Regions from separate parts of the Streptomyces sp. NPDC020996 genome, predicted to be linked through region 4. Evidence: riboswitches for the same ligand, from Rfam matches in the RefSeq annotation. Region 4 holds a riboswitch; each other region holds the start of a gene.
The links. A riboswitch is a leader RNA that binds a small molecule or an ion and turns the genes downstream of it on or off. The one in region 4 is predicted to bind cyclic di-AMP.

Region 1 (7,410 bases), on a different contig from region 4:
CCGACCGTCCGCCCGACACGTCCTGCCCGGGTTCACCGAACGGACCGCGTCCGGGCGCCGATCGACGGATCCGTACGCGAAGCTGCTGGAGGAGCGGATCCTCTTCCTCGGCACGCCTCTCGACGACACCGCGGCGAACGACCTGACGGCCCAGTTCATGTACCTCGAGCACAAGGACCCCGACCGGGACATCGCGCTGTACATCAACTCGCCGGGCGGCTCGTTCAGCGCCATGACGGCGCTCTACGACACGATGCGGTACGTCTCCTGCGACGTGGAGACGACCTGCCTGGGGCAGGCCGCCTCCTCGGCCGCGGTGCTGCTGGCCGCCGGGACGCCGGGCAAGCGCTCCGTGCTGCCGGGCGCGCGGGTGGTGATCCGCCAGCCCGCGCTCGCCGAGCCGGTGCGGGGCCGGGCGAGTGATCTGGCGGTGCAGACGGAGGAACTGACGCGCAATCGCCGCCTCGTGGAGGAGATGCCGGCCCGGGCCACCGGACACAGCCGGGAGAAGATCGGCGCCGATATCGAGCGGGACCGGGTCTTCGACGCCCGGCAGGCCGTGGACTACGGCCTGGTGGACCGGATCGTCCCCGGCCGCCGGGCCCCCCTCGTCCCGCCCGTCGGGAGGTGAGCGACCGGTGATCCCGCCCGAACTCCCGCCGCTGCCCGCGCTGACCCGCGCCGAGGGCGAGCTGATCGACCGTTACCTCGACGTGGTGGACCTGCTCGGCCGCATCAATCCGGCCCACCACGGCGACACCTACCGCGGGCTGCGGGCCGCGCAGGCGCTGGTGGCCAGGGCGGCCGAACTGCGCGACGCGCTCGCCCTGATGCACCAGCGGGGCGAGACCGAACTGCACGCTCCCACCCTGGCGCGGGCGCTGCGGGTACTGGACGGCGAGCGGCGCACCGCCCGGGTCACCGTGCCTCCCCAGCCCGGCACTTGAGGCACGCGCCGGGCCCGGGCCGCGGTCGCCCGGCGCCGGTGTCCGGGCCGGGGCCGAAACGGACCAAACGGCGTACCGCCTTCCGGACTAGACACACCTCCTCTTTTTTGACCGGTCGAGTTGCGCAACGGGCCCGGCCCCAAGGCGGGATGAGGCATTTCTTCGCTGGTCCGGGCCGTTTCGGAGGTGATGACGCGCCTCCGAACACAGCTGTGGGCACCCGAACGGGTGAGTGGTGAGTAACAACACAAATCCCCGTTTCCGTTGGGCTTTTCGGACATCCGTGAGCCAAGATCCGTGTCTGACGACAAGCCCCCGCCGCCGCGGCGGGGCGATCCGGGCGGACGCCGAGTCCTGCCGCCGCCCGGATGACCGGTCGACAGGAGTGGATCGGCAGGAGTGGAGGACCCAAGCACGACGGGTCGCCGGAACGGTCACGCCATGACCGGGCCGAGCAGCCCTTGGGGTGAAGCCGCGCGAGCGGCCGGGCAACTTCGCCAGCCCGAATCCGACAGGTCATCCTTCACAGGCGGCTGACGAAGGGTTGCGCATGACTGCGCTCAATCGTGTCCCGTCGCTGATGGTCCGGGCCGGCACGGCCTCGGCCCTCACCATCGCCGCGGTGGGCGGCTCGGTCGTGGTTCCGGGCTTCGCCTCCGACGCGGCCGCCGCGACGCCCGCGACGAAGGCACTGCAGATCGCGGCTTCCAAGAAGGGTTCGCCCTACCGGTGGGGCGCCACCGGTCCGCACCGGTTCGACTGCTCCGGGCTCACGCTGTACTCGTACAAGAAGGCGGGCAAGAGCCTGCCGCGTACCGCGGCCCAGCAGTACAACAAGACCCGCCACATCTCCGCCAAGAGCCGCAAGGCCGGAGACCTCGTGTTCTTCCATTCGGGTTCGTACGTCTACCACGTCGGCATCTACGCCGGAAAGGGGAAGATCTGGCACGCCCCGAAGACCGGGGACGTGGTGAAACTGCAGAAGATCTGGACGAAGAGCGTCTGGTACGGCCGGGTCAGCTGATCCTTGCGTGGGGTGGCGGCGCCCCTGACACGCCGCCACCCGACGAGGCGTGACACGGTCCTGGCCGGTTATCCGTTCAACCATGGCCGACCATGTCCCCTGCACCGCACGCAACGAGACCCCGCTGGAGCGCGCCGACCGCAACTTCGGCGAACTGCTCCAGGAACTGCGCGTCACCCAGACCGGCGTGCAGATCCTCTTCGCCTTCCTGCTGACCCTGGCCTTCACCCCGCGCTTCCCGTCCCTCGACCCGGTCCAGCGGGCCACCTACGTCACCACACTGCTGCTCGCGGTCCTCGCCGCCGCCCTGTTCACCGCGCCGGCCGCGCTGCACCGCTCGCTGTTCCAGCGGGGCGCCAAGCCGCGCGTCGTCCAGGTGTCCTCACGGCTCGCCACCATCGGCATGGGTGTGCTGGTGCTGGCGTTCACCGGCTCGGTGCTGCTCGTGGTGGACGTGACGACGGGCCGGGCGGGCGGGGTGGCCGCGGGCGCGGCGACCCTGTGCGTGTGCCTCGGCCTGTGGTGGCTGCTGCCTCGCCTGGTGCGGCGGGCGGGCCTGTCCGCCGAGCAGCAGGCCGCGCAGCAGGCCGCGCAGCAGGCCGCGCCCGTCGTCAGGCAGCCGGGAGCGCCGCGGGACGCGGCCGTGCACCGGGAGCCGTCGGCACGGCGCCGCTGACCCTCGCCCGACGTGGCCGTGCACCGGGAACCGCCGCACGGCGCCGCTGAACCCTCGCCCGAGCCCCGCTACGGCTCCTGCTGCCCGGCTGCCGGCACCGGTCGGGCCGGCACCTTCCACGGCAGTTCGACGGAGACGGTCTTGCCGCCCTCCCGGGTGGGGCGCACGCACAGTCTGCCGCCGCACTCGGCGGTCAGCCAGCGGATGATCACCAGGCCGCGGCCGTTGTCCTGCTGGACGGCGGCGGGCAGCCGCTTCGGGAACCGGGGGTGGCTGTCGGTGACGCCGATGCGCAACTGTTCGTCGCGGTCGAGTTCGAGTCCGACGGTGAAGGTGGGCGACTGCCCGAGGGTGTGCTGGACGGCGTTGGTGGCGAGTTCGGAGACGATGAGCCGGACGGTGTCGGCCACCTCCGTGTGCGGCGCCAGGCCCCACTCCGCGAGGGTGTCGATCGCGTAGGTGCGGGCCGCGCAGACCGAGGCGGGATCGCTCGGCAGAGTGACGGATGCTTCCAGATGGTCTGCCATGGCGACGTCGTCCCTTTCCCACGGGACCGCTGGTCCGACACGGAGCGGATGGTTCGAGTACGGTCCCGGACTGGTGCTTCGCCGTCAGACTGCCATCACCGCACGGGTCACGGCTGGCGATCCACCGAGATATGCATATATCTGTCGCTCAAAGCGGTGAACTCTGCCACGAGAGACCGTGTCGGGGCGCCTCATAAGGAGTAAGGAGGGACCCATGCAGCACGGTCCCGCGGTGCGCCGCAGGAAGCTGGGCGCCGAACTGCGAGCGCTGCGCGCCGAGGCGAGGCTCACCAGCGGTGAGGCGGCGCGGCTGGTGGGCTGGCACCAGTCGAAGGTCAGTCGTATCGAGACGGGCACCAGCGGGGTGAAACCGGCCGATGTGCGGTTGCTCCTGGACGCCTACGGGGTGTCCGATCCGCGGCTGCGCGATCTGATGCTGGTGCTGGCGGGCTCGGACGAGAACACCGGCCGGCACCACTGGTGGCACGCGTATCGCGGCATCCTGCCGCCGGACTACAGCGACTTCATCAGCCTGGAGTCCCAGGCCGACGCGATGCGCACCCTGGAGACGTCGGTGGTGCCGGGGCTGCTGCAGACGCCCGAGTACGCGCGGGCGGTGACCCGGGCCGCGGTCCGCGGGCTGGACGACGCGGGGCTCGACGCGCTGGTCGAGGTGCGCCTGGCCCGGCAGGAGGTGCTGCGGGCCGACCCGCCCCTGGAGTTCAGCGCGGTGCTGGACGAGGCGGTGCTGCGCCGGGAGATCGGCGGGCCCGAGGTCATGGCGCGCCAGCTCGAACTCCTGGTCGAGGCGGCGCGCCTGCCGCAAGTACGGCTGCAGATCCTGCCGTTCGGCGCCGGAGCACACGTCGGCGTCACCGGGTCTTTCGTTATTTTCTCATTTTCGAGCACTTCTGATCTGGACGTGGTCGTTCTGGACCACCTGACGAGTAGCCTCCACTTGGAACGGAAAGAAGACCTCCAGGCCTACACCGAGGCCTTCAACTCCCTTCAGATTCAAGCCCTTTCGCCCGAGGACTCATTGGATTACCTCGCCGGCAGAGTCGTCGGCGGGTGAGGAGGCACCATGTCAGCACTGCCTCGGAACGTCCCCTCCAGCATCGTTCCGCACGGCGTGCGGTGGCTGCGCAGCAGCTACAGCACCGGTGCGAACAACTGCGTGGAGACGGCGGCGCCGCGGTCCGGCCCGTGGGCCGGTCTGCTCGCCGTCCGAGATTCCAAGGACCCGGCCGGGCCCGCACTGCTCTTCTCGCCGGAGAGCTGGGCTGGGTTCACGGCCGCGTTGAAGCGCTGATCAGATCCGCGTCATGCGGAGCCACATCCGCGTCGTGCGGAGAAGATCCGCGTCGTGCGGAGCCCGGCCGTGTCACGCCGACTCATGGTCGAGTCCCGCCGATCACTCGCACCGCATGTTCGATCTGCGCCTCGGAGAGGTCCGCGCGGGCGGTCAGCCTGAGCCGCGAGACGCCGTCGGGCACGGAAGGAGGACGGAAACAGCCCACGGCCAGCCCTGCCGCCCGGCAGTCGGCCGCCCACCGCACGGCCCCCTCCGGGGACGGCGCGCGCACGGAGACGACCGCGGCGTCCGGTCGTACCGCCTGCAGACCGTCGTCCGTCAGGCGTGCGTGCAGCTCGGCCGCCACCGCGCGGGCCCGTGCCGCCCGCTGCGGCTCGCGGCCGAGCAGCCGCAGGGCGGCCAGGGCGGCGCCCGCGGACGCGGGGGCCAGTCCCGTGTCGAAGATGAAGGTCCGGGCCGCGTTCACCAGGTGGTCGATCACCCGGGCGGGACCCAGGACGGCGCCGCCCTGGCTGCCGAGCGACTTGGACAGCGTGACGGTGACGACGACGTCGTCGGCGCCCGCGAGCCCCGCCGCGTGCGGCGCCCCGCGGCCGCCGTCGCCGAGGACGCCCAGCCCGTGGGCGTCGTCGACGACCAGCCCGGCGCCGTGCTCCCGGCAGGCCGCCGCGAGCCCGGCCAGCGGGGCCGCGTCCCCGTCGACCGAGAAGACCGTGTCGGACACGACGACGGCCGTGCCCCGGTGCGTGCCCAGCGCCTTGCGCACCGCCTCCGGATCGGCGTGCCCGACGACCTGGGTGGCGCCCCGGGCCAGCCGGCAGCCGTCGATCAGGGACGCGTGGTTGCCCGCGTCGGAGACGATCAGCGAGCCGTGCGGCGCGAGCGCGGTGACGGCGGCGAGGTTGGCCGCGTAGCCGGAGGAGAAGACGAGCGCCGCCTCGAAGCCGCAGAAGGCGGCCAGCTCGCGCTCCAGCTCGGCGTGCAGTTCGGTGGTGCCGGTCACCAGCCGGGACCCGGTCGAGCCGCCGCCCCAGACGCGCGCGGCCCGCGCCGCGCCCTCGGCGACCTCGGGATGGCGGGCCAGGCCCAGGTAGTCGTTGCTCGCCAGGTCGAGCAGCGGCGAATCGGCCGGACGGGGGCGCAGGGTCCGCACGAGTCCGGCACGGCGGCGCAGCTCCGCCTGCTCGTCGATCCAGCCGAACGCCATGGCTCCTCCGGGGGCATTTGTAGGCAGTGGACAGACCCTAGCCGCACGTCCCCCGGCCCATGATGTGGCGATACCCACACATCGAAGTGTCTCCGTTGTTCAAACTCTCCTTGGCCCGGGGCGGCCTCGTAGGACAGGATCGGCTCTCATGGACCTGCTGAACACGCTGGTGGACAAGGGGCTTCGGCGCGAGCTGCCGACCCGCGAGGAAGCTCTGGCCGTCCTCGCCGCTTCCGACGACGACCTGCTCGATGTGGTGGCCGCGGCCGGCAAGGTGCGCCGGCACTGGTTCGGCCGACGGGTCAAACTCAACTACCTGGTCAACCTCAAGTCCGGACTGTGTCCGGAGGACTGCTCCTACTGCTCCCAGCGGCTCGGCTCCAAGGCCGACATCCTGAAGTACACCTGGCTCAAGCCCGACGAGGCCTCCCGGGCCGCCGCGGCCGGTCTGGCGGGCGGCGCCAAGCGGGTCTGCCTGGTGGCGAGCGGACGCGGGCCGACCGACCGCGACGTGGACCGCGTCTCGGACACCATCAAGGCGATCAAGGAGCAGAACGAGGACGTCGAGGTGTGCGCGTGCCTCGGCCTGCTCTCCGACGGCCAGGCGGAGCGGCTGCGGGAGGCCGGCGCCGACGCCTACAACCACAACCTCAACACGTCCGAGGGGACGTACGGGGAGATCACGACCACGCACACCTACGCCGACCGCGTGGACACCGTGCACAAGGCGCACGCGGCGGGCCTGTCGGCCTGCTCGGGCCTGATCGCGGGCATGGGCGAGTCCGACGAGGACCTGGTCGACGTGGTCTTCTCGCTGCGCGAGCTGGACCCGGACTCGGTGCCGGTCAACTTCCTCATCCCGTTCGAGGGCACCCCGCTGGCCAAGGAGTGGAACCTCACCCCGCAGCGCTGCCTGCTCATCCTGGCGATGGTCCGGTTCGTGTGCCCGGACGTCGAGGTCCGCATCGCGGGCGGCCGCGAGGTGCACCTGCGCACGATGCAGCCCCTCGCCCTGCACCTGGCCAACTCGATCTTCCTCGGGGACTACCTGACCAGCGAGGGCCAGGCGGGCAAGGCCGACCTGGAGATGATCGCCGACGCCGGGTTCGAGGTCGAGGGCAGCGAGCAGGTGACCCTGCCGGAGCACCGGACGGCGGCCGGCGGAGGGTGCGGGTCGCACAAGGGCGCGGGCTGCGGGTCGCACGACGGGGCCGAGGGCGCCGGGTGCGGGTCGCACGAGGGCGGAGGTGTCTGCGGTACGGCCGCGGCGGCCGCGGCGGCCGCAACGGCGGCGCCCAGGGCCGCCGAGCCGCGTACCGACCTGGTCGCGGTACGCCGTCGCGGCGCCGGAACGGACCTCGCGCCCAATGCCTGACCTGCCCGTCGCCGAACTGCTGGAGCTCGACCGGCGCCACGTGTGGCATCCGTACGGTCCGATGCCCGGCCGCGCCGAACCGCTCGTGGTCGGGTCGGCGAACGGGGTGCGGCTGCGCATGGCCGACGGCTCGGGCGAACTGGTCGACGGCATGTCGTCCTGGTGGTCGGCGATCCACGGCTACAACCACCCGGTGCTGAACGAGGCCGCCCGCGAGCAGCTCGGCCGGATGAGCCACGTGATGTTCGGCGGGCTCACCCACGAGCCCGCCGTACGCCTGGCGAAGCTGCTCGTCGACATCTCGCCGGACGGCCTGGAGCACGTCTTCCTCGCCGACTC
Region 2 (7,410 bases), on a different contig from region 4:
GGCACGTCGTCGCGGTCATCGGCGACGGCGCGCTGACCGGCGGCATGGCCTGGGAGGCGCTGAACAACATCGCGGCCGCCAAGGACCGGCCGCTGATCATCGTCGTCAACGACAACGAGCGCTCCTACGCGCCGACCATCGGCGGTCTCGCCAACCATCTGGCCACCCTGCGCACCACCGACGGCTACGAGAAGGTCCTCGCCTGGGGCAAGGAGGTCCTGCTGCGCACCCCGCTCGTCGGCCACACCGTCTACGAGTCGCTGCACGGCGCGAAGAAGGGCTTCAAGGACGCCTTCGCCCCGCAGGGCATGTTCGAGGACCTGGGCCTGAAGTACGTCGGTCCGATCGACGGACACGACATCGGGGCCGTGGAGTCGGCGCTGCGGCGCGCCAAGCGCTTCCACGGGCCGGTCCTCGTCCACTGCCTCACGGAGAAGGGCCGCGGCTACGAGCCCGCCCTCGCGCACGAGGAGGACCGCTTCCACACCGTCGGCGTGATGGACCCGCTCACCTGCGAACCGCTCACGCCCGCCGACGGCCCGTCCTGGACCTCGGTGTTCGGCGACGAGATCGTCCGGATCGGCGAGGAGCGCGAGGACGTCGTCGCGATCACGGCGGCCATGCTGCACCCGGTGGGCCTCGGCAAGTTCGCCGCCCGCTTCCCCGGCCGGGTGTGGGACGTCGGCATCGCCGAGCAGCACGCGGCCGTCTCCGCGGCCGGGCTGGCGACGGGAGGGCTGCACCCGGTGGTCGCCGTCTACGCCACCTTCCTCAACCGTGCCTTCGACCAGCTCCTGATGGACGTGGCGCTGCACCGCTGCGGGGTCACCTTCGTGCTGGACCGGGCCGGTGTCACGGGCGTGGACGGCGCTTCCCACAACGGCATGTGGGACATGTCCGTCCTCCAGGTGGTACCGGGTCTGCGCATCGCCGCCCCGCGCGACGCCGACCAGCTGTGCGCCCAGCTGCGCGAGGCGGTCGCCGTCGACGACGCGCCGACCCTGGTCCGCTTCCCGAAGGAGTCGGTGGGGCCGCGGATCCCGGCGGTCGACCGGGTGGGCGGCATGGACGTGCTGCACCGCGCGGACCGGCCCGAGGTGCTGCTGGTCGCCGTCGGCGTCATGGCGCCGGTCTGCCTGCGGGCCGCCGAGCTGCTTCAGGCGCGCGGCATCGGGTGCACGGTGGTGGACCCCCGGTGGGTCAAGCCGGTCGATCCGGCGCTGCCGGGGCTCGCCGCCGCACACCGCCTGGTGGCCGTGGTGGAGGACAACAGCCGGGCGGCCGGCGTCGGGTCCGCGGTGGCGCTGGCGCTCGGCGACGCCGACGTCGACGTACCGGTGCGGCGGTTCGGGATTCCGGAGCAGTTCCTCGCGCATGCCAAGCGCGCGGAGGTGCTGGCCGACATCGGGCTCACGCCGGTGGAGGTGGCCGGGCGGATCAGCGCGAGCCTGGCCGTCAAGGAGGCCGCCGCCGACCCGGCGGGGGCCGCCCCAGTCAAGGAGAGGGCTGAATGAGCAAGGAGTTCGACCTCGGCGCGCTCCTGGCCGAGCGCGGAGCCGAGCGCTACGAGCTGCACACCAGGTACCTCAACCACCAGCTCCCGCGCATGCTGCACACCATCGGCTTCGACAAGGTCTACGAGCGCGGCGAGGGCGCGTACTTCTGGGACGCGGACGGCAACGACTACCTGGACATGCTCGCCGGGTTCGGGGTGATGGGCCTGGGCCGCCATCATCCGGTGGTCCGCAAGGCGCTGCACGACGTCCTCGACGCCTCGCTCGCCGACCTCACCCGCTTCGACTGCCAGCCGCTGCCCGGACTGCTGGCCGAGAAGCTCCTCGCGCACAGCCCGCACCTGGACCGGGTGTTCTTCGGCAACAGCGGCACGGAGGCGGTCGAGGGCGCGCTGAAGTTCGCCCGCTACGCCACCGGCAGGCCCAGGGTGCTGTACTGCGAGCATGCCTTCCACGGCCTGACGACGGGCTCGCTGTCGGTCAACGGCGAGTCCGGTTTCCGGGACGGCTTCGCCCCGCTGCTGCCCGACACCGCCGTACCCCTCGGCGACCTCGACGCCCTGGCGCGGGAGCTGAGGAAGGGCGACGTCGCCGCCCTGATCGTGGAGCCGATCCAGGGCAAGGGCGTGTACGAGGCCCCGCCCGGCTACCTGCGGGCCGCGCAGGAACTGCTGCACCGGCACAAGGCGCTGCTCATCGCCGACGAGGTGCAGACCGGCCTCGGCCGGACCGGCGACTTCTACGCCTACCAGCACGAGGAGGGCGTCGAGCCGGACCTGGTGTGTGTGGCCAAGGCGCTGTCGGGCGGATACGTGCCCGTCGGGGCGACGCTCGGCAAGGACTGGATCTTCAAGAAGGTCTACTCGTCGATGGACCGCGTCCTCGTCCACTCGGCGAGCTTCGGGTCCAATGCCCAGGCCATGGCGGCCGGGCTCGCCGTGCTGTCGGTCATGGAGAACGAGCAGCTCGTCGCCAACGCCCGCGCGACCGGCGAACTGCTCAGGTCCCGCCTCGCGGCGCTGACCGACAGCTACGAGCTGCTCGCCGACGTCCGCGGCCGCGGCCTGATGATCGGCATCGAGTTCGGCCGGCCCAGGTCGCTGAAGCTGCGCAGCCGGTGGACCATGCTCCAGGCCGCCCGCAAAGGACTGTTCGCGCAGATGGTCGTCGTTCCGTTGCTGCAGCGCCACCGCATCCTCACCCAGGTCTCCGGCGACCACCTGGAGGTCATCAAGCTGATCCCGCCGCTCGTCATCGGCGAGCGGGAGGTGGACCGGTTCGTGGCCGCCTTCACGGAGGTGATGGACGAGGCGCACAATGGAGGCGGGCTGATGTGGGACTTCGGCAAGACGTTGATCAAACAGGCCGTCGCCAACCGCTAGCCCGAGCCCCCGGCCGAAGGTTCTTTGCCTCTGAGGCAAGAAATTTGCCCCAGAGGTAAAGCTGCGGCTCAATGGGGGTATGAGCTCCCCGGAAGCCGAGTTCGAGCAGCCGGCGGGACCCGTGGCAGATCTGCCCGCCGTCGCGCCGCAGCTCCGCGCACTGCGCCGCCGCGCCTCCCTCACCCTGGAGGCCGCGGCCCGCGCGGCCGGACTGTCCCCGGCCCACCTCTCCCGGCTGGAGACCGGGCAGCGGCAACCCTCGCTGCCGGTGCTCCTCGGGCTCGCCCGCATCTACGGTACGACGGTCTCCGAACTGCTCGGCGAGACGGTCGCCGACCGTAACGCCGTGGTGCGCGCCGTCGACATGGAACCCACCGCCGCGGGCGGCTGGACCTACTGGCAGGCCGGCGCCTCCGGCCGGGGCATGCAGGCCCTGCGGGTCCACGCGCCGTACGGCACCCAGGGCGACATCGTGCGCGTACACCCCGGGGAGGAGTGGCTGTACGTCCTCACGGGGCGGCTGTGGCTGCGCCTCGGGGACGCCACACACCGGCTCGGTCCCGGCGACAGCGCGCACTTCGACTCGCTGACGCCGCACCGCATCGCGGCGCTGGACCCCGAAGGGGTCGAGCTGCTGTTCGTCCACACCCTGTTGCAGAGTCCCACGGCCGCGCTGTGCCTGGGCCCGACCACCGGAGACATGCCATGAGCAATTACGAGGACAAGTTCCCGCGCTCCCTGTGGATCCGCCTCATCATCTACATCGCGGCGGGCCACCTCTTCGCGGGCTTCATCTACCTGCTGTTCTCGGTGGGCGCCAAGTAGCCCGCCGCGTCCTGACCGGCAGCCCGCCGCGTCCTGGGCGGCGTCAGTCGAGCAGGCGCTCGCGCAGCCGCTCCCGCACCGCCGGAGTGAGGCCGAGCCCCTGCTCCAGGTAGGGCTCGACGCCGCCCCAGGTCTCCTCGATGGTCTCGAAGGCCGCCGCCAGGTACTCCTCGCGCGCCTCGAACAGCGGGCTGAGCAGCTCCATGACCTCGGGGGAGTAGGCCGAAGCCGAGCTCCCGCCGCGCTGCACCCGGTAGCGGCGGTGCTTGGCGTTCGACTCCAGGTAGTCGGCGAAGATCGCATCCCGCTCCACACCCACGGCGAGCAGCGTCACGGCGACGGACAGGCCCGCGCGGTCCTTGCCCGCGGCACAGTGCATCAGCGCGGGCACGCTGTCCTCGGCCAGCGCGTGCAGCACGCGCGTGTGCTCGCCGGTGCGCTCCTTGACGATGAGGCGGTACGAGCCGATCATGCGGCCGGCCGCCTTGCCGTCCCCGAGTATCTCGCGCAGCTGGTCGAGGTCTCCGTCCCGGACCATCTTCCAGAACTCGGCGCCGTCCGCCGGGTCGCTCAGCGGCAGGTTCACATTGCGCACGCCCGGCAGCTCGACGTCCGGGCCCTCCAGCCTCTGGTCCGCGGCGTTGCGGAAGTCGAAGACCGTGTGCAGCCCCAGCGAGGCGAGGAAGGCGGTGTCCTCCGCGGTGGCGTGCGCGAGGTGGCCGCTGCGGAACAGCACTCCGTGGCGCACCCGTCGTCCGTCCACCGTCGGCAGGCCCCCCACGTCGCGGAAGTTTCGGACTCCTGCCAGCTCGGGCTCGGTCGACGGGATCTGCTGCGTCACGGGGGCTCCTCCCAGTCGTCCCCGCCGGCGCTGCTCGTCGACGGGCACCTCCTTGACGATACGACACGCACACCCCGGCTCAGCAGGGGTGTGCGGTCTGCCGCCGGGGAGCCCGTGGCGATTCCGCGGCGAGTCGGTGGCGAGTTGGTGGCGAGTCAGTGGCGCACCGGTGGCGAGCCGGTACGAATGCCGCGAAACGGACCATGTGCCCCGAGGATGCTTCCCTGGTGCATTGCCCCTGCCTGAGTCTTCTGTCCGAATTGGCGCTTTGGGTGGATTTCATTCCAACTCGCTCCGGAATAAGGAATGCTGGCGCGAGGTCGCGTGAGCATCGTCATATCGGTCACCGTGAGTCGCCCGTCATGTTCACGTAATGCGTATTGCTTTTCAGGGAATTTGGCCGCTGAAGTCGCCTCGGAATCAACGGAGGGTGACCGTGAATTCCGGTAAGGGATCAAGAGAAACGTGCGCTTCCCGCAACCTCTTGCTTGTCCCTTCGCGTCGTGGTCGCTTACGTTCGCCACGCAATCCGGGCGGACGCCGAATCCTGCCGCCGCCTGGAATCCCGCACCACTCACCCGTGCACGGCAGGAGCGGGGGACCCACAGGTAGAACCGCCTGTCCGGTCTCCGGAACAGGCTTGGGGTCAAGTCGCGCCCACGGCGCGGCCGGACATCTCCAGTCCGCACCCGACAGCTCACCTCGCAGGCGCCGGAGAGGAATTCGTCATGCCCGCGAAGGGTAAGCACCGCCGCCCCAAGTCCCAGCGCTTCACCCGCTCCATCGCCGTCGCCGGAACCGGCGGCGCCGCGCTCGCCCTCCCTCTGCTGGGGGCCACCGGCGCCCACGCCGACACCGCGCAGTCCACCGCGCAGCCGGTTTCGCAGAAGGCCGTGCAGTCCCTTTCCGGCGCCGAGAAGGCGGCGGCCGAGGGGAAGAAGGCCGCGAAGGAGAGGGCCGCGAACAACGCGCGCGTGCGGACCTATTCGGTGCGCAAGGGCGACTGGCTCTCGAAGATCGCCGAGCAGCAGGGCGTCCGCGGCGGCTGGAAGAAGCTGTACGCGGACAACCGCGAGGCCGTCGGCGACGACCCGTCGCTGATCCATCCCGGCCTGAAGCTCGTCCTCGGCAAGAAGGCCACGAGCGGCGCCACCAAGTCGTCGTCCTCTTCGTCACCTTCGTCCTCTTCGTCGCCTTCCTCCTCGGCGGCCTCTTCCTCTTCGTCGTCCTCTTCGGCTCCCGCGCCTTCCGCCGGCTCTCCGTCCTCCTCCTCCGCCGCCGACGTGTCCTCCTCCTCGCCTTCCTCGCAGCAGGCGACGGTCACCCAGGCCGCCGAGTCCACCGGCACCTCCAGCGGTTACACCCTCCCGGTCTCCGGGGCCGGTGTCGGCACCGGATACCGCGTCGCGGGCAGCATGTGGTCCAGCGGCTACCACACCGGCGTCGACTTCGTCGTGCCTACCGGCACCTCGCTGAAGGCCGTGGGCGCCGGCACGGTCGTCTCCGCGGGCTGGGGCGGCGCCTACGGCAACCAGGTCGTCATCCAGCTGAGCGACGGCTACTACGCCCAGTACGCCCACCTCTCGCAGCTCTCCGTCTCGGCCGGCCAGACCGTCACCGCCGGCCAGCAGATCGGTCTCTCCGGCGCGACCGGCAACGTGACCGGCCCGCACCTGCACTTCGAGATCCGCACCACGCCGAACTACGGCTCCGACGTGGACCCGGTCGGCTACCTCCGCTCCAAGGGCGTCGCCGTCGGCTGACGGTTCCCCGGCCGCCCGGCATGCCGCCGAGGACCGGACCCCGATCCCCGGGTCCGGTCCTCGGCCGTCGCCGCGTACGGGGGCGGCGTATTCCGGGTTTGGTGAACAATTTGGGCGTGGCTTATCTCACCGTTCGTCAAGCCCTCCCTACGGTCGCGTAGGTCACAGTGGACGGTGAATCATGACCTGCTGTGGCAGACGATTCGAAGAGTGACAGCAGATCAGTGATCGGGTCGTACGTCGCGGTGGGGGACAGCTTCACCGAGGGCGTCGGCGACCCGGGTCCCGGCGGGGCGTTCGTCGGCTGGGCGGACCGGTTCGCGGTGCTCCTCGCCGACCGGCGGGCCGAGGGCGACTTCACGTACACGAACCTCGCCGTGCGCGGCAGGCTGCTCGACCAGATCGTGGCCGAGCAGGTCCCGCAGGCCGTCGAACTCGCTCCGGACCTGGTGTCCTTCTGCGCGGGCGGCAACGACATCCTCCGGCCCGGCACCGACCCCGACGAGGTCGCCGAGCGCTTCGAGCGGGCGGTCGCACGGCTCACCGAGGCCGCCGGCACCGTCATGGTGACGACGGGCTTCGACACCCGTGGCGTCCCGGTGCTCAAACGCCTGCGCGGCAAGATCGCCACCTACAACGGCCATGTGCGGGCCATCGCCGACCGTTACGGCTGTCCCGTGCTGGACCTGTGGTCCCTGAAGTCCATCCAGGACCGCCGGGCCTGGGACCACGACCGGCTCCACCTCTCGCCCGAGGGGCACACGCGCGTGGCGCTGCGGGCCGGCCAGGTCCTCGGCCTGGAGGTGCCGGCCGATCCCGAGCAGTCCTGGCCGCCGCTTCCGCCGCGCGGCACCCTGGAGATCCGGCGGGACGACGTGCAGTGGGCGCGCGAGTACCTGGTGCCCTGGATCGGGCGACGCCTGCGGGGTGAGTCGTCCGGCGACCACGTCCAGGCGAAGGGGATGCTGTCCCCGTACGACATCAAACTGCGGATCGAGTCGGTCGCCTGACCCGGCGCTCCCGCGCGTTCCGTGCACGCGCCGCCGAGCGGTGACTCCGCACCCGGTACCCCGTACCCCCTACCC
Region 3 (7,410 bases), on a different contig from region 4:
CCTTGTAGAACTCGGAGGCGGCGACGTCGAGGGCGAGGGCGATCTGCTCGCCGGGGGTGTAACCGGCCTCCTTGATCGCCTCCAGGATGAGGTCGAGGGCCTCGCGGTTGGAGCCGAGGTTCGGGGCGAAGCCGCCCTCGTCGCCCAGGCCGGTGGCCAGACCCTTGGACTTCAGGACCTTCTTCAGGGTGTGGTACACCTCGGTGCCCCAGCGCAGGGCCTCGGAGAAGGACTCCGCGCCGATCGGGGCGATCATGAACTCCTGGATGTCCACGTTGGAGTCGGCGTGCGAGCCGCCGTTCAGGATGTTCATCATCGGCACCGGCAGCAGGTGCGCGTTGGGGCCGCCCAGGTAGCGGAAGAGGGGGAGGTCGCTGGCCTCGGAGGCGGCGTGGGCCACGGCGAGCGAGACGCCGAGGATGGCGTTGGCGCCGAGCGAGCCCTTGTTGTCGGTGGCGTCCAGGTCGAACATCGCCTGGTCGATCAGGCGCTGCTCGGTGGCGTCGTAGCCGACCAGCTCCGGGCCGATCTGCTCGATGACGGCGAGGACGGCCTTCTCGACACCCTTGCCCTGGTAACGGTTCGGGTCGCCGTCACGGAGCTCGATGGCCTCGAAGGCGCCGGTGGAGGCGCCGGAGGGGACGGCGGCACGACCCGTGCTGCCGTCGTCGAGGCCGACCTCGACCTCGACCGTGGGATTGCCTCGGGAGTCCAGGATTTCCCGGGCTACGACGACGTCGATGGACGGCACGAGCATCTCCTTCGTGGATGTGACGCTGGTAGTGCGGGGCACTGGGCCTGACGGCCCGTCTTGCAGCCTTGCGACTAGAGCCTAACCGTCCCGGGGCCGTCGGCAGCCGACCGACCGTCCCGTGGACAAGGTCAGACGGTACCTATTGTTCACCCCCGGAACAAAGCGAGGTGAACAACGCGTGCACACCGGGCACCGGCGGGCAAAGAAAACCCCGCCCCGGTGCGTACGGGGGAACACGCACCGGGGCGGGGAGCCCATGGGGGCCGGGGGGCGGCTCCCATGGCGGTCCACTGTGGGGGACGCGGGCTGTGCGGGGCCTGCGCGCCGGCTACCGGACGGCTGTCACTTCAGGTGCAGCTGCTGGCCCGGGTAGATGAGGTCGGCGTCCTCGACGATGTCCTTGTTCAGCCGGAACACCTTCTTCCAGCCGCCCTTGACGTCGTGCTCCGCGGCGATCGAGGAGAGCGTGTCGCCCTTGACGACCTTGTACTCGCCGTCGCCCTTCTTGACCTTCTTGCCGGTCGGGGTGGTGACGGTCTTCTGCGCCTTCACGACCGGGCGCTCGGTGGAGCGGAAGGCGCTCTGCTGCTCGGTGTAGCGGGAGGCGGTGCCGCCGCTCGGCGAGGAGGACGAGGAGGAAGACGAAGAGGAGGACGACGACGGGGAGGACGACGAGGAGGACGACGAGGACGGCGCCCCGGCGGCGCCGTCGTAGGAGGCGCCGGACAGGCCCGTGCCGCAGACCGGCCAGGCGCCCTTGCCCTGAGCGGCGAGGACCTTCTCGGCGACGGCGATCTGCTGCGCCTTGCTGGCCTGGTCGGCGGTGGAGGCGTACTGCGTGCCGCCGTACGCGGCCCAGGTGGAGGCGGAGAACTGCAGGCCGCCGTAGTAGCCGTTGCCGGTGTTGATGGACCAGTTGCCGCCGGACTCGCACTGGGCGACGGCGTCCCACTCGGAGGCGGTGGCGGCGGAGGCGTTGCCGGCCGCCAGCAGCGGGGCGGCGACGGCGGCGCCGGTGACACCGGCGACGGCGACGGCGCGGGTGGAGCGCTGGAGAACAGTCGGACGACGGTGCTTGCCCTTGCCGGAAAACAGCATGGTTGATCCCCTCACCGACGCCTGCGAGGTGAGCTGTCGGGTTCGGGCCGGTTGAGTTGCCCGGCCGCCCACCTCCCGGTGCGCGACTCCACCCCTAGCCGTTCCCGCCCCTCAAGGGCCGGGCCCGGCGCCTACCTTGGGTCCCCCGCTCCTGCCTACGGCGCTTGACGCGACGACTGTTCCCGGACGGCCGCTGGCAGGATTCGGCGTTGCGGCAGCCGGGGCCCGCGTTGGCGAGCGGTCATGACCGTAGACACGGAATCCACCGGATTTCAAAGACGATCAGGGCCTCTGAGACTCATCCCACACTTTCGCCAAACCGGACATTCCACGGCGAAAGCGGACGTCAACTCCCGCTAGTTTTCGCCCGTTTCCGCCCCTACTCGCAGGGTCTGACCGGGGACGATGTGACTCGGGTCGGCGCCGATCGCCTTCTTGTTCAGGGCGTAGAGCTCGCGCCACCCGCCCTCGACGTCGAGGGTGTCCGCGACGGAGGCGAGGGTGTCGCCGGCGTGGACCGTGTAGGCGTCGCCGTCGTCGGCGTCCGTGCGCGCGGCGTGGCGGCCCGAGGACGCTTCCATGGAGCGGCCGTTCGCCGCCTCGTCGGCGCTGCCGCCGCGGTGGCGGCCGGTGCCGGTGTCGCCGCCGACGCCGCTACCGACGTCAAGCGAGCCGGTGTCGACGAGGCTCCAGGAGCCCACCATCTGCTCCGAGTTGTCCGTGTCGTCACTTTCGGCCGTTTCGTCGGGTGAGCCGTCGGACGTCCGCGACACGGACGGGGAGGCGGACGGCGAAGCCGACTTGTCGGACTTGGCGGGCTTGTCCGTAGTGCTGGAGGAACCCTTCGACGCCCCGGGGGACGCGGAGGCGTGGGACGGGGCGTCCGAGGGCGAGGCCGTGCCGGACGTGTCGCCGGACGCGTCACCCGACGCGCCGGACGAGCCGTTGGACAGGCCGGTGGAGTCGGTGACGCCGGTGGAGTCGGACGAGTCGTCAGCGATCCCGGTGTCGATGTCGGCCGCGCCCTTGTCCTTGTCGAGCCCGGCGGTCAGTCCACAGGTGTGGAAGGCGCCGGCGCCCTGGTCCGCGAGTATCTTCTCGGCGACGGCTATCTGCTGGTTGCGGCTGGCCAGGTCGGCGCTCGGCGCGTAGTCGAGGCCGCCGTACTTCTCCCAGTCCTCCTGGGACAGCCGCAGGCCGCCGTAGAAGCCGTCACCGCTGTTCTCGCTCCACGAGCCGCCGGTCTCGCATTCCGCCACCTTGTCCCACGTCGAACCGTCGGCGGCGCTCGCGGCGGAGGCGCCCAGGAGCGGGATGGCGATGGCGGAGCCGGTCACTCCGGCCGCGACGAGGAGAGCCGGAGCCTGGCGGGGGCGACGGTGACGACCGTTCCCGGAGAGCATGCGGAGACCTTTCGCGAGACAGCGGTGACCCACGCGGCAATCGGTTTTCGAAGCAGCCGCGTTGATGGGTGAAGGTATAGGCAGACGATCACTTGTCACAAGTTAATGCCGCACAGATCACATGAAGATCACGAAGTTGAGTGCGTGTCACGTTCTGGGACTCCGGCCTACTGGTTCCGGAGGGGTGAACTCGACCGGCAGGGTGCGCAGTCCGCGCATGATGAGGCCGCCGCGCCACCTCAATTCGGCGGGTTCCACCGCGAGTCGGAGGTCCGGCAGCCGGGTCAGCAGCGTGCCGAGCGCGGTCTGGCCCTCCAGGCGGGCGAGGGGGGCGCCGAGGCAGTAGTGGATGCCGTGGCCGTACCCCAGGTGCTGGTTGTCGCGGCGCGCGAGGTCGAGGGTGTCCGGCTCGGCGAACCGCTCCGGGTCCCGGTCCGCCGCGGCGAGGACGACCAGCACGGGGTCGCCGGCGGCGATGTCCTGCCCGCCGATGCTCAGCGGCCGGGTCGCGAACCGCCAGGTGGCGATCTCCACCGGGCCGTCGTAGCGCAGGAGTTCCTCGACGCCGGTCTCCAGCAGGCCGCGCTCGCCCGCGGCGAGGGAGCGCTGGAGACGGGATCGCTGGGCGGGGTGGGTCAGCAGCGCGTAGGTCCCGTTGCCGATGAGGTTGACGGTCGTCTCGAAACCGGCGAACAGCAGGATGAAGGCCATGGCGGCCGCCTCGTTCTCCGTCAGGTGCTCGCCGTGGTCGGAGGCGCGGATCAGGGCGGAGATGAGGTCCTCGCCGGGGGCGGGTTCGGCGGGCAGCGCCGCCCGCTTGCGGTGGATGAGGTCGGCGAGGTAGCCGCGCATCTTCTTCACCGACCGGGCGACCCCGCCGCGCGGCCCTCCCCCATGACGGATCATCATCCCCGCCCAGTCCCGGAAGTCGTCCTGGTCCTCGCGGGGGACGCCGAGCAGGTCGCAGATCGCGTAGATGGGGAGCGGGAAGGCGAACTCGTGAATCAGGTCGGCGTGGCCGCGGCCGGCGAACCGCCCGATGAGGGTGTCGGTGAGCTCCTGCACCCGGGGGGCGAACTCGGCCACGCGGCGCGGGGTGAAGGCCTTGCTGACCAGCCGGCGCAGCCGGGTGTGGTCCGGCGGGTCGATGTTGAGCAGGTGCGTCATCAGCTCGGCCTTGCGCTCCCCGGGGATGCCGGTCTTGCCCCGGGCGTGCGCGGGCTCGTCGTGATGCGCCGGGTTCTTGCTCAGCCGCTGGTCGGCGAGGGCCCGCCAGGCGTCCTCGTACCGGGTGACCAGCCATGCCTCCACCCCGCTGGGCAGCCGCGTGCGGCGCACGGGCGCGTGCTCGCGCAGCCAGGCGTAGGCCGGGTAGGGGTCGGTGGCGAACTCCCAGCTGAAGAGTTCGGGGGCGGCGGAGTCGGCGGTGGGCTGGTCGGTCACTCCTCGACGGTATCCGTCGGCCTTCCGGCTCCGTGCCCCCGGCCTCGCGGATCGCGCCCTGGTGGCGCGGGCCCCGCAGCCACGGACGTCCACCGGGCGGCGCACCGCGCACGCCCCGCCCACGACGACGACGGCGACGGCGACGGCGACGGCGACGGCGACGGCGACGGCGGCGACGACCGCACCCGAGCCCCCGGCGCGACCGGCGCGACCGGCGCGCGCCCCGGGCCGGGCCCGGACAGCGCGCCCACTTCCAGGAGCGCGCCGGTAGGGCCTCCCGGATCGCGTCCCGGCAGGCGCGGGGCCCGCGGCCGCGGACGACCGCCGGGCGGCGCACCCACGCACGCCTCGCGATCGCGACCACGACTGCGACCGCAACTGCGCCGCCCGGCGCGACCGACGCGTACCCGAGCGCCCGAGCACCGGGCACCGGGCACGGCCAATGGGCGCCCGAGCCCTGGGCGCGGCCGGTGCGCGTCCCGGGCCGGGCCCGGACGACGTGACCACCTTCGCGCCCGCGTGCACGTGTCGCACCGCACCCGAGCGACGAGGCCGCCGCGCCGAGGAGCCGACGGATGCCGAGCCGAGGAGCCTAGGAGCCGACGAATGCCGGACCGAGAAGCCTAGGAGCCGACGGATGCCGGACCGAGGAGCCGAAGAGCCGACGAATGCCGGACCGAAGAGCCGAAGAGCCGACGGATGCCGGACCGAGGAGCCGAAGAGCCGACGGATGCCGGCCCTCCGCAGTCCCGCCCCGGTGGGCAGTCCCGCCCCGGGTGGGCAGTCCCGCCCCGGTGGCGTCAGCCTTCCGTCGGCGTGCCCTCTGCCTCGCGGATCGCGTCCCGGTAGGCGCGGGCCGCCGCTCGGAGGGCCGCCTCGGGGTCGACGCCTTCCGCCTCCGCGCGCACCGCCATCGCGAGGAGGTCGTAGCCGATGCCCTCGCCGGCCGGTGGCGGCACCGGCAGTCCCGCCGTGCGCACCCGGGAGGCCAGTTTCGACGCGAGGGCGAGGCCCGGCTGGCCGAGGGGGACGCCGTCGGTCAGGGAGGTGCGCCGCTTCTCGACCGCCTTGGTGCGCAGCCAGTGCTCCTTGACCTCCTCCGGGGTCGTGGCCGTCTCGTCCCCGAAGACATGGGGGTGGCGGTGGATGAGCTTGGTGACGATCCCGGCGGCCACGTCGTCGATCGAGAAGGGGGCGTCCGGGTCCTCCTCCGCTATGCGGGCGTGGAAGACGACCTGGAGGAGCACGTCGCCCAGTTCCTCACGGAGTTCGTCCCGGTCGCCGTCCTCGATCGCCTCGACGAGTTCGTACGCCTCCTCGATGCCGTACTTCGCCAGGCCCTTGTGCGTCTGCCGGGACGACCACGGGCACTCGGCGCGGATGCGGTCCATGACCTGGACCAGGTCGAGCAGGCGGGCGCCCGGCAGGTCGTAGGAGGCGGGCAGCAGCTCCAGCTCGGGCATGGCGACGCGCCCGGAGCCGGCGAGGCGCGCGAGGCCGTCGGTCAGGGCGGGTTCGCCCTCGCCGGTGGCCACCACGACGACCGTCCGCCCGCCCGCGCAGGCGCCGACCAGTTCCTCGGCGGTCGGGGACGCCTCGTCCACCCGTATCCCGGCCTCCCGCAGGTACGGAAGCTGCGGGTGCGCGCCGTCCGCGCACAGCACCCGGTCGGCGGCGTGCAGGGCCTGCCAGGCGGGCCAGGACAGCAGGCCGGGTGCGACGCGGTGGCTGGTGGTGAGCAGGACGATGCGGCCGGGCGTGGGCGTGGCGTCGGAGCTGGTTGCGTTCACCCTCCGAACGTAACCCACGCCACCGACACCCCCCGGAGTTATCCACAGGGCGGGCGGCCGTCCTGCGTCGCCGTCACGCCTTCGAGGAGGTGACCTCGCGCAGCCACGGCGTCTTGGCGTCGACGCGGCTGCTCTTCTGCACGTCCCAGCTGCCGTAGCGCGGGTTGAGGTCGACGTGGAGTTCCTTCGACGCCTGCGAGAGGGCCTTCCAGAACGCGGGCTGGCCGGTGTTCGTGCCGAGCGACCGGGCGAGCTTCTGGGCCTCCAGTTGCAGGCGGAGGTTGTCGTCGAGGCGCTCGGGGGCGACGCCGTACTGCTGCAGCCAGGCCGTCTGCAGCGCCTTCTCCCCGCCGACCTGCTGCTCCAGGCCGGTGCGCATCTGCTGGATCTCCTTGCGGGTCACGGTCACGCCCGCGTCCTCGGCGGCGCGGTGCAGCACCCGGTCGAGGACCATGCCGTGCAGGGTGTCGCGGGTGAGGCTGCCGGTCTGCGCGAGGACCTGCTGGTACTGCGCGTCGCTGCGCACCGCCGCGCGCTGCGCGGCGCGTACCTCGTTCACGCGGCTCTGCAACTGGGAGACGGTGATCCGCTGGCCGCCGACCACGGCCGCCGCGCCCGGATGCGCGTCGCTTCCGCAGGCGGTCAGGACGGGGGCCGCGGCGACGATCGCGGCGGAGAGGAGGAGCGCGGTGCGACGGCGGCGGTGCAAGGAAGCCTCCCGAGGAGATTGTGCGACGGTGCACAAAGTCTTGCGATGATCGATGGTAGGCAGTGGGTCGGCTGTGGCCAACCCATTCGACCAACGATTCACCAGGACTTCGGGCACCGCCGCGGTCCCGCCGCCCGCGGGGCGGGCGGTGCAGGCGGGGCGGGGCGGCGCGGGCGGCTCAGCCGACGATGGCGACGGGCGCGTCCCAGGCGT
Region 4 (7,410 bases):
AGCGCGAACTGCGGACCGTGCGCGAGGAACTGCCGCCGTACGTCCTCGCCGGCTGGCTGACGCCGGCCGAGCCGTACGCGCTCGGCTCCATGCGGGCGCGGCGGACGGCCCGCGACTACGCCCGCCACCGCTTCGGCAAGCCGGCCAGGCGGACGGTGGCCGAGTACGAGGCGTACGCGACGTCGCTGGCGTTCCTGCGGCACCGGGGACGGCGCGGACGCGCGGACGCCGACTTCGTCGTACGGGAGCGGGAGTTGCTGGCCGAGCTGTGGTGGCGGCGCGAGATCGCGCGGCCGGCACTGGACCACGCGGCCAGGATGACGGCTCCCCCGGTGCCGGTCGTCACACCGCCCTGGCCGGCGTACGGGCACCCCGCGAACCCCGCGTACAACCCGTACCGCCACTAGCCCTTCAGGCCCTGGACCGGCCGACGGCGTCGTCCCCGGAGTTCTCGGGCACGCCTGACCGGCAGTCCTGACGTCGGGGGGTTTGCCGTCAGGACCGCCGGGGATCAGGGGAGATCAGGGGTTGAGTCCCTTGCCGCGCAGCCAGGCCATCGGGTCGATGCCGCCGGCCTGCCCGTTCAGGTGGACCTCGAGGTGCAGGTGCGGGCCGGTCACGTTCCCGGTGGCGCCCACGCGCCCGATGACGTCACCGGTGCTGACCTTCTGTCCGACGCTCACACTGATCGACGACTGGTGGCAGAACCACAGCTCGGTGCCGTCGTCCAGGGTCAGGATCGTGCGGTAGCCGTACGCCCCCGCCCAGCCGGCCTCGGTGATGGTCCCGCTGTGGATGGCCTTGATGAGCGTGCCGGTAGGGGCGGCGAAGTCGAGGCCGGTGTGGTGGCCGGAGGACCACATGGAGCCGGCCTGGCCGAAGGTCGAGGTGATCGTGTACGAGGAGGTCGGCAGCGTGTACTGCTTGGCCAGCTCGGCGAGACGCGCGGCCTCGGCCTTCTTCTTGGCCTCCGCCTCCGCCTTCTCCTTGGCCGCGGCGGCCTTGGCGGCGGCCGCCTTCTCGGCCTGCTCGGCCGCGTCGGCGACCTGCTTGGCGAGGGCGGCCTCGGTGGCCTGCTGCGTCTTGCTCTCGACCTGGATCTGCTGCGACTCGGCCTGCGCCATGATGCGGTCGCGCAGCGCCTCGCCGGCGTCCTTGGTGCTCTCCGCGGAGGTCACGCCGACGCTGCTGAGCGGAGTGGCGGACCGCTGCGGCTCGGGCTCGTCGTCGGAGATCAGCGAGCCGACCGAGGGCAGGTCGGGCATGGAGATGGACACCGGCGGCTTGCCGGTGTTGGCGCTGGCCATGCCGCCCGCGCCGACAGCGGCTATGACGCCGACGCCCAGAACCGTGGAGCTGCGGGCGAGTCCCCCGCCGCGCTGCTTGGAGACGCGGTGCCGACCGCGGACGGGGCGGACGGAGTCCTCCGTGGGGTTCCATGCCTCCCACGGGCCCTCGTCGGTGCGGTAGCTGCCGTAGCCGAAGGTGTCACTCGGCTGGAACGGGGCTGTCGGGGCAGGCCGGTTTGACGCCACGTGGGCGTGCTCCTTTCCTTCCTCCTCGCCTACCGGGTTAGCTGACGGGTTCGGAGCAGGAAGGTCTCCTACGCGCGTATATCCACCGTGATCCCACGGCGGCATTCGCGCGATTCACCCCAGGGTGGTGGTTCCCCGGTTCCCTTGCGGGATTCGGCGCGTGCGCACGGAGCCGCCTCTTGTGACGGCTGGGACGACCGCGCTGCGTTATCGAACGTTAATAGACGCAGGGGCTCGTTTCCAAGCCGTTCCGCTTGATCATTAACGAATCCAGGTCGGACGTACATCCCCATGACCGTCTAAAAACGGGCGAGTTGGCCCCTCACATACCCCGCCGATCACACTGCGCAGGGCGGCCGCCCCATCACTCACAGTCACGGACCGTGCAAAAACACCGACGGCCGGGACCTCTGAGGATCCCGGCCGTCGGCCTTGAGTAGCGGGGACAGGATTTGAACCTGCGACCTCTGGGTTATGAGCCCAGCGAGCTACCGAGCTGCTCCACCCCGCGTCGGTGTGTCACCAGTGTACGTCATACGCAGGACGGCAAGCACACGCGTTTCTCCGCGGTACCCGCCGTCAGCCGCGTACGGCGGGAAGGCGACTCTGTCCGCACCGCAGGCGCAACGCGCACCCCCACCGAACCGCGACAGGCCGCCGCAGGCATCCCGCACCACGCCGCCACACGCACCCCGCTACCCCACCAGATGCCGATTGGGCGCCTTGGCCCGCTCCGCGTACTCCGGCAGCACGACCACGTCGACCCCCTCCCCCGCCAGCAGCCCACTGCCGTCGGCGCTCTCGACGAACGTGTCGGGCTCCCGCCAAGCCGTCACCACCCGCCGGACCCCCGCGTCGAGGATCAGCCGCGCGCACGGCTTGGGCCGGGACGCACGCCGGGCGCACGGCTCGAGGCTGCTGTAGACCGTGGCGCCGGCGAGCCGGGGATCGTCCGGATCGAGCTTCGCCAGAGCCGCCTCCTCGGCATGCACCACAGGATCGTCCCCCTCACGGGAGTACCCCCGGGCCAGCTCGGTGCCGTCACCGGCCACCACCACCGCCCCCACGCTGAACGCCGTCCGCGACGGCGGGCACAGCGCCGCCAGCTCGCACGCGAGGGCGAGCCAGTGGCGGTCGGCGGCCACGGCGACCTCCCCCGCCCCGGGAGCCGTCGGCTCGTACCGCATGAGGACGACGTCCTCGATCCGCCGCGTCTCCAGCAGGCGCAGCCGCCCGCCCTGGTACGCCCCCGGGCCGAACAGCCGCGGCGCGGCGGGGTCGCCCACGAACACCGGCGCCAGCACGAGCTGCAGCTCGTCGGCGAGCCCCTGCTGGAGCAGCTGGGTGTGCACGAGCCCCCCGCCCTCCACCATGAGACGGCGCACTCCCCGGACGTCGTGCAGATGCCGCAGCAGCGGCCGCCAGCCGACGTCGCCGCCCAGCGCGACGACGTCGGCGGCGAGTCCCAGCGCGCGGGCCCGTTCGGCGCCCTCGTTGGTCGTGTAGAGGACCTTCTCGCCGCCCGTGTGCCAGAACCGCGCCGCCGGATCGAGTTCCCCCGAGGCGCTGACCGTGACCTTGAGCGGGTAGGCGGACCGGCCCGCGGCCACCCGGCCGGCGCGGCGACGCTCCGAGTTGACCAGCAGCCGCGGATTGTCGGCCCGGATCGTCCCGGCACCGACCAGGATCGCGTCGACGGAAGCACGTACCTCGTCGACCCGGTCGAAGTCCGCCGGGCCGGAGAGCAGAAGCCGCTCGGGGCCGGTGTCGTCGAGGTAGCCGTCCAGGGAGACGGCGGCGGACAGCAGGACGTAGGGATGCGGCATCGAGCGCGCTCACTCTCGGAGGCGGGCGGTCTTGGTTCAAGTTTGAAACAAACTTACACTGGTGGCATGACGACCCGCTGGCTCACCCCGGACGAGCAGCGCGCCTGGCGCGCGTTCATCGCGGCGACGCACCTCCTGGAGGACGCGCTCGACCGGCAGCTCCAGCAGGACGCCGGCATGCCGCACCTGTACTACTCCATCCTGACCAATCTTTCCGAGGCGCCGGAGCGCAGGCTGCGCATGACCGACCTCGCCGAGAAGACGAAGATCACCCGTAGCCGTCTGACGTACGCGGTGACGCGGCTGGAGAAGGACGGCCTGCTGCGGCGCGAGAACTGCAGGTGGGACAAGCGGAGCAGCATCGCCGCGCTGACCGACGAGGGCATGGCGGTGCTGGAACGCACGGCCCCCGGCCACGTCGAGACGGTGCGCGCGTCCCTGTTCGACCACCTCACCGAGGAGCAGGTGGGACAGCTGGAGGACATCTGCACGGGGATCGCGCGGGCGCTGGAGGGCCAGGATGCCCCACGGCCGGCCCCCGACGAGGTCCCGTGGCGCCGCCGCTCCTCCCCTTGCTCGTGAGCCCCGGCGCCCCTTGCCGGTGAGCCGCGCCGCTTGCCGGTGAGCCGCGCCGCTTGCCGGTGAGCCGCGCCGCAAACCTGTTGATTCAAATTTAAAGCATGTAGTAGGGTCCCCTCAGCGGATCTGCTTCAAATCTGAAGCACCTCCCGTGCGACTGCAAGCACGGAAGCAGAGCACCCATCCGCGCCGTACGCCCCCCCGGCCCCGGAGGACCGCATGCCCGACCCCGACTTCCCCGCCGCCACGCCGCGCTCCCGCGTCCGGGTACCGCTGCGTTTCCACGACGGCTACAGCACCGACGCCGACCTGGTCACCTTCCACGGCCTGGCCGACGACCGCGAGCACGTGGCCGTCGTCCTCGGCACCCCGGCCCCCGGCACGCCCCCGCTGGTCCGCCTGCACTCCGAGTGCCTGACCGGCGATGTCTTCGGCTCGGCCCGCTGCGACTGCGGGCCCCAGCTGCGCGAGGCGGTCGAGCGCATCGCCGACCGCGGCGGCGTCCTGCTCTACCTCCGCCAGGAGGGACGCGGCATCGGCCTCTACAACAAGCTCGACGCCTACGCGCTCCAGGACGACGGCCTGGACACCTACCAGGCGAACGCGGCGCTCGGCCTGCCCGAGGACGCCCGCGACTACACGGCGGCCGCCCAGATGCTGCGCGCCCTGGGCATCGGCGAACTGGACCTGCTGTCCAACAACCCGGACAAGGCGGAGCAGTTGCGCACCCTCGGCATCGACGTCCGCGACCGCGTGCCCACGGGGGTGTTCACCACCGCCCACAACGTCCGGTACCTGCGCGCGAAGGTGCTCCAGACACGGCACACGCTGCCGTTGGACAGCCTGGCGGAGCTGACCGCGGGCTGAGGACGGCGGCCGTCAGCGGGCCGAGTCCGCCAACAGTCCGAGGACCCGCTCCAGCTCCCGCCGCGTCTCCGGATCGGCGATCAGCCCGTCCGCCCCGATCGCCTGCCGGTTGACGGGCAGCCGCACGCAGGCGGACGGCACGACGGTCGCGCCGGTGTACTCCAGCACCGTCCGCAGCGTGGCCTGCGCGCCTTCGCCGCGGCCCGGAGCGGCGGCGTTGACCCAGGCGACCGGCTTGCCGCCGATCTCGGTCCCGCCCACCGTCCAGTCGAGCAGGTTCTTGAACGAGCCCGGCAGCGTGCCGGCGTACTCCGGCGTGCAGACCAGGATCCCGGCCGCCCGGCCGATCGCCACCCGCAGCCCGGCCACCGGCGCCGGCAGCGGGTCCCGGTCGTCGTCGGGGTTGAAGTGCGGCAGCCGCGCCAGGCCCTCGTACAGCTCCGTGCGCACCGGCACGGACGGGGCGACGGCCTGCGCGGTGCGCAGCACGGCCTCGTTGCCGGAGCCGGCCCGCAGGCTGCCCGACAGCAACAGGATCGACGGAAGCGAGGACATCCGCCCAACCTACGACAGAACCCCGCCGGCACTCCCCTCCCCCCTCGCTCTCCCCGCACCACACCCCGAACCCGGACAATCCGCCCATAACATGTGTAACTCCCACACATCGGGGGACGTGCATGGATGCGGACCACCCCCGTGTCCGTCCCTGGCCGTGCCGTTGCAGTTGCCGTTGCGATCCGGTGGGGCTGTCTGCGCATGCTGGAGACGTATGCCGGTTCGGGAGGTGAGGCGGCTCCGTGAACGACCGGTCGGGCACGAACAGTGAGGGCTCTGACCAGCGGCTGCCCAGCAGGGCGGCGCCGGACGGGCGGCGAGAGCACGCCCGGGGGGTCCTCGACGGCCGCGACCGGATGCAGACGCTGCTGGACGCCGTCGTCGCGATCAGCGGAGACCTGGACCTGGAAGACCTGCTGCGGCGGATCGTGCAGTCCGCGGCCGACCTGGTGGACGCCGACTACGGTGCGCTGGGCGTCCTGGGCGAGGAAGGCCGGATACGGCAGTTCGTCACCGTCGAACGCGGCCCCGACTGCGACCAGGAGCCGACGATCCGGCATACCGGGTCCCGCCCCCGGAGCCGGGCCCTCCCCGACCCGCCGCCCGACCCGCCGCCCGACCCGCTGATTCGCGAGCCGCTGATTCGCGAGCCGCGTTCCCTCAGCTTCCTCGACACCGCCGTACAGGTCCGTGGCGAGGTCTACGGCACCCTGTACCTGGCCGGCAAGCGGGACGGCCGGCCGTTCGACGCCGACGACGAAACGGTCCTGCGCAGCCTGGCCGCCGCGTCGGGCGTGGCCATCGACAACGCCCGCCTCTACGACGAGAGCCGGCACCGCGAACGCCGGCTCGCGGCCGGTGCGGACCTGACACGCGCCCTGCTGTCCGGCGAGCACCCCGCACGGACCCTGCGGTCGCTGGCCGACACGGTGCGGGAGATGACCGGCGCGGACCTGGTGACCCTGGCCCTCCCGGTGGGCGACGGCGAGGAACTGGTCGTGGAGGCGGCGGCCGGCCGTTCGGCCGGCCGGGTGCGGGGCCTGGCGCTGCCCGACACCACCCTGGCGGCGAAGGTCTACGCGACGGGACAGACCGTCAGCAGCGCATCCCTGGCCGCCGATTCCCGCATCGCGGGCGGCAGCGCCTCCGTCGTCCCGCTCGGACCCGCCTTCTTCGTCCCGGTCGCCGGCCGCGAGCGGGTGCGGGGCGTGCTGCAGGTGGCCAACGAACCCGGCGGCGCCCCCTTCGACGAGGCGGTGGTGGAGATGGTGTGCGCCTTCGCCGACCAGGCCGCCCTGGCGCTGGAGATCGCCGAGCACCGCCGGGACGCCGAACAGCTCACTCTTCTGGGGGAACGCGACCGCATCGCGCGGGACCTGCACGACCTGGTCATCCAACGGCTGTTCGCCGACGGCCTGAGCCTGCAGGCCGCCCTCGGCCGCCTCGGCGACCGTCCGGACGCCGCCGAGCGCGTCCAGCGGGTCGTCGACGACCTGGACGACACCATCAAGGTCATCCGCTCCACCATCTTCGGGCTGCAGCACCAGGACCAGCCAGGCCGCCGCGACGGCCTGCGCTCCCGGCTCGTGGCGCTGAGCGCCGAGGCCGCCGCGGCCCTCGGCTTCACCCCGGCACTGCGCATGACCGGCCTGCTCGACACCGACGTGTCCGCGCACCACGCCGACCACCTCCTGGCGGTACTGCGTGAAGCGCTGTCCAACACGGCCCGGCACGCGGTCGCCTCCGCTGTGGAGATCACCGTGGATGCGTCGGACGCGACCCTGCGGCTGACCGTCGCCGACGACGGACGCGGCATCGACCCCGCCGTCACCCGCCGCAGCGGTCTGGCCAACATGCACAGCCGCGCCGGGGAACTCGGCGGACACCTCGTCGTCGGCCGCCGCGAACCCTCCGGCACGGTCCTGGAGTGGTCCGTGCCGCTGCCCGCCTACGGCCCGGACGCCACCTGACCGACGGCTTCCACGCGGTCGTCCGCCTCGACAGCTCCGGCAGGAGCCCGCGGCGTTTCCGGCGGCGCCGCTGCCGCC

Region 1: another riboswitch for cyclic di-AMP. It lies ahead of AB0G63_RS23035 (C40 family peptidase); the one in region 4 lies ahead of AB0G63_RS08300 (M23 family metallopeptidase).
Region 2: another riboswitch for cyclic di-AMP. It lies ahead of AB0G63_RS10690 (LysM peptidoglycan-binding domain-containing M23 family metallopeptidase); the one in region 4 lies ahead of AB0G63_RS08300 (M23 family metallopeptidase).
Region 3: another riboswitch for cyclic di-AMP. It lies ahead of AB0G63_RS03865 (transglycosylase family protein); the one in region 4 lies ahead of AB0G63_RS08300 (M23 family metallopeptidase).

The regions. Positions count from the first base shown of each region.
Region 1 is NZ_JBFADM010000035.1:12,038-19,447, forward strand. It holds gene AB0G63_RS23025 (ATP-dependent Clp protease proteolytic subunit) at 1-631, shown strand, start outside; gene AB0G63_RS23030 (hypothetical protein) at 639-947, shown strand; cyclic di-AMP (ydaO/yuaA leader) riboswitch at 1,283-1,494, shown strand; gene AB0G63_RS23035 (C40 family peptidase) at 1,498-1,971, shown strand; gene AB0G63_RS23040 (DUF6328 family protein) at 2,054-2,647, shown strand; gene AB0G63_RS23045 (ATP-binding protein) at 2,716-3,174, opposite strand; gene AB0G63_RS23050 (helix-turn-helix transcriptional regulator) at 3,389-4,249, shown strand; gene AB0G63_RS23055 (DUF397 domain-containing protein) at 4,259-4,486, shown strand; gene AB0G63_RS23060 (8-amino-7-oxononanoate synthase) at 4,569-5,696, opposite strand; gene bioB (biotin synthase BioB) at 5,845-7,071, shown strand; gene AB0G63_RS23070 (adenosylmethionine--8-amino-7-oxononanoate transaminase) at 7,064-7,410, shown strand, end outside.
Region 2 is NZ_JBFADM010000011.1:958-8,367, forward strand. It holds gene dxs (1-deoxy-D-xylulose-5-phosphate synthase) at 1-1,514, shown strand, start outside; gene AB0G63_RS10670 (aspartate aminotransferase family protein) at 1,511-2,896, shown strand; gene AB0G63_RS10675 (XRE family transcriptional regulator) at 2,976-3,605, shown strand; gene AB0G63_RS10680 (DUF6126 family protein) at 3,602-3,721, shown strand; gene AB0G63_RS10685 (tyrosine-protein phosphatase) at 3,765-4,562, opposite strand; cyclic di-AMP (ydaO/yuaA leader) riboswitch at 5,107-5,286, shown strand; gene AB0G63_RS10690 (LysM peptidoglycan-binding domain-containing M23 family metallopeptidase) at 5,291-6,325, shown strand; gene AB0G63_RS10695 (SGNH/GDSL hydrolase family protein) at 6,550-7,335, shown strand.
Region 3 is NZ_JBFADM010000003.1:218,639-226,048, reverse strand. It holds gene eno (phosphopyruvate hydratase) at 1-757, opposite strand, end outside; gene AB0G63_RS03865 (transglycosylase family protein) at 1,097-1,852, opposite strand; cyclic di-AMP (ydaO/yuaA leader) riboswitch at 1,856-2,025, opposite strand; gene AB0G63_RS03860 (transglycosylase family protein) at 2,209-3,255, opposite strand; gene AB0G63_RS03855 (cytochrome P450) at 3,403-4,698, opposite strand; gene AB0G63_RS03850 (nucleoside triphosphate pyrophosphohydrolase) at 5,499-6,488, opposite strand; gene AB0G63_RS03845 (SurA N-terminal domain-containing protein) at 6,562-7,197, opposite strand; gene AB0G63_RS03840 (glycoside hydrolase domain-containing protein) at 7,376-7,410, opposite strand, start outside.
Region 4 is NZ_JBFADM010000008.1:14,974-22,383, forward strand. It holds gene AB0G63_RS08295 (PrsW family intramembrane metalloprotease) at 1-407, shown strand, start outside; gene AB0G63_RS08300 (M23 family metallopeptidase) at 522-1,535, opposite strand; cyclic di-AMP (ydaO/yuaA leader) riboswitch at 1,547-1,704, opposite strand; tRNA gene AB0G63_RS08305 (tRNA-Met) at 1,973-2,046, opposite strand; gene AB0G63_RS08310 (dihydrofolate reductase family protein) at 2,231-3,361, opposite strand; gene AB0G63_RS08315 (MarR family transcriptional regulator) at 3,428-3,943, shown strand; gene ribA (GTP cyclohydrolase II) at 4,160-4,807, shown strand; gene AB0G63_RS08325 (NADPH-dependent FMN reductase) at 4,820-5,362, opposite strand; gene AB0G63_RS08330 (GAF domain-containing protein) at 5,605-7,332, shown strand.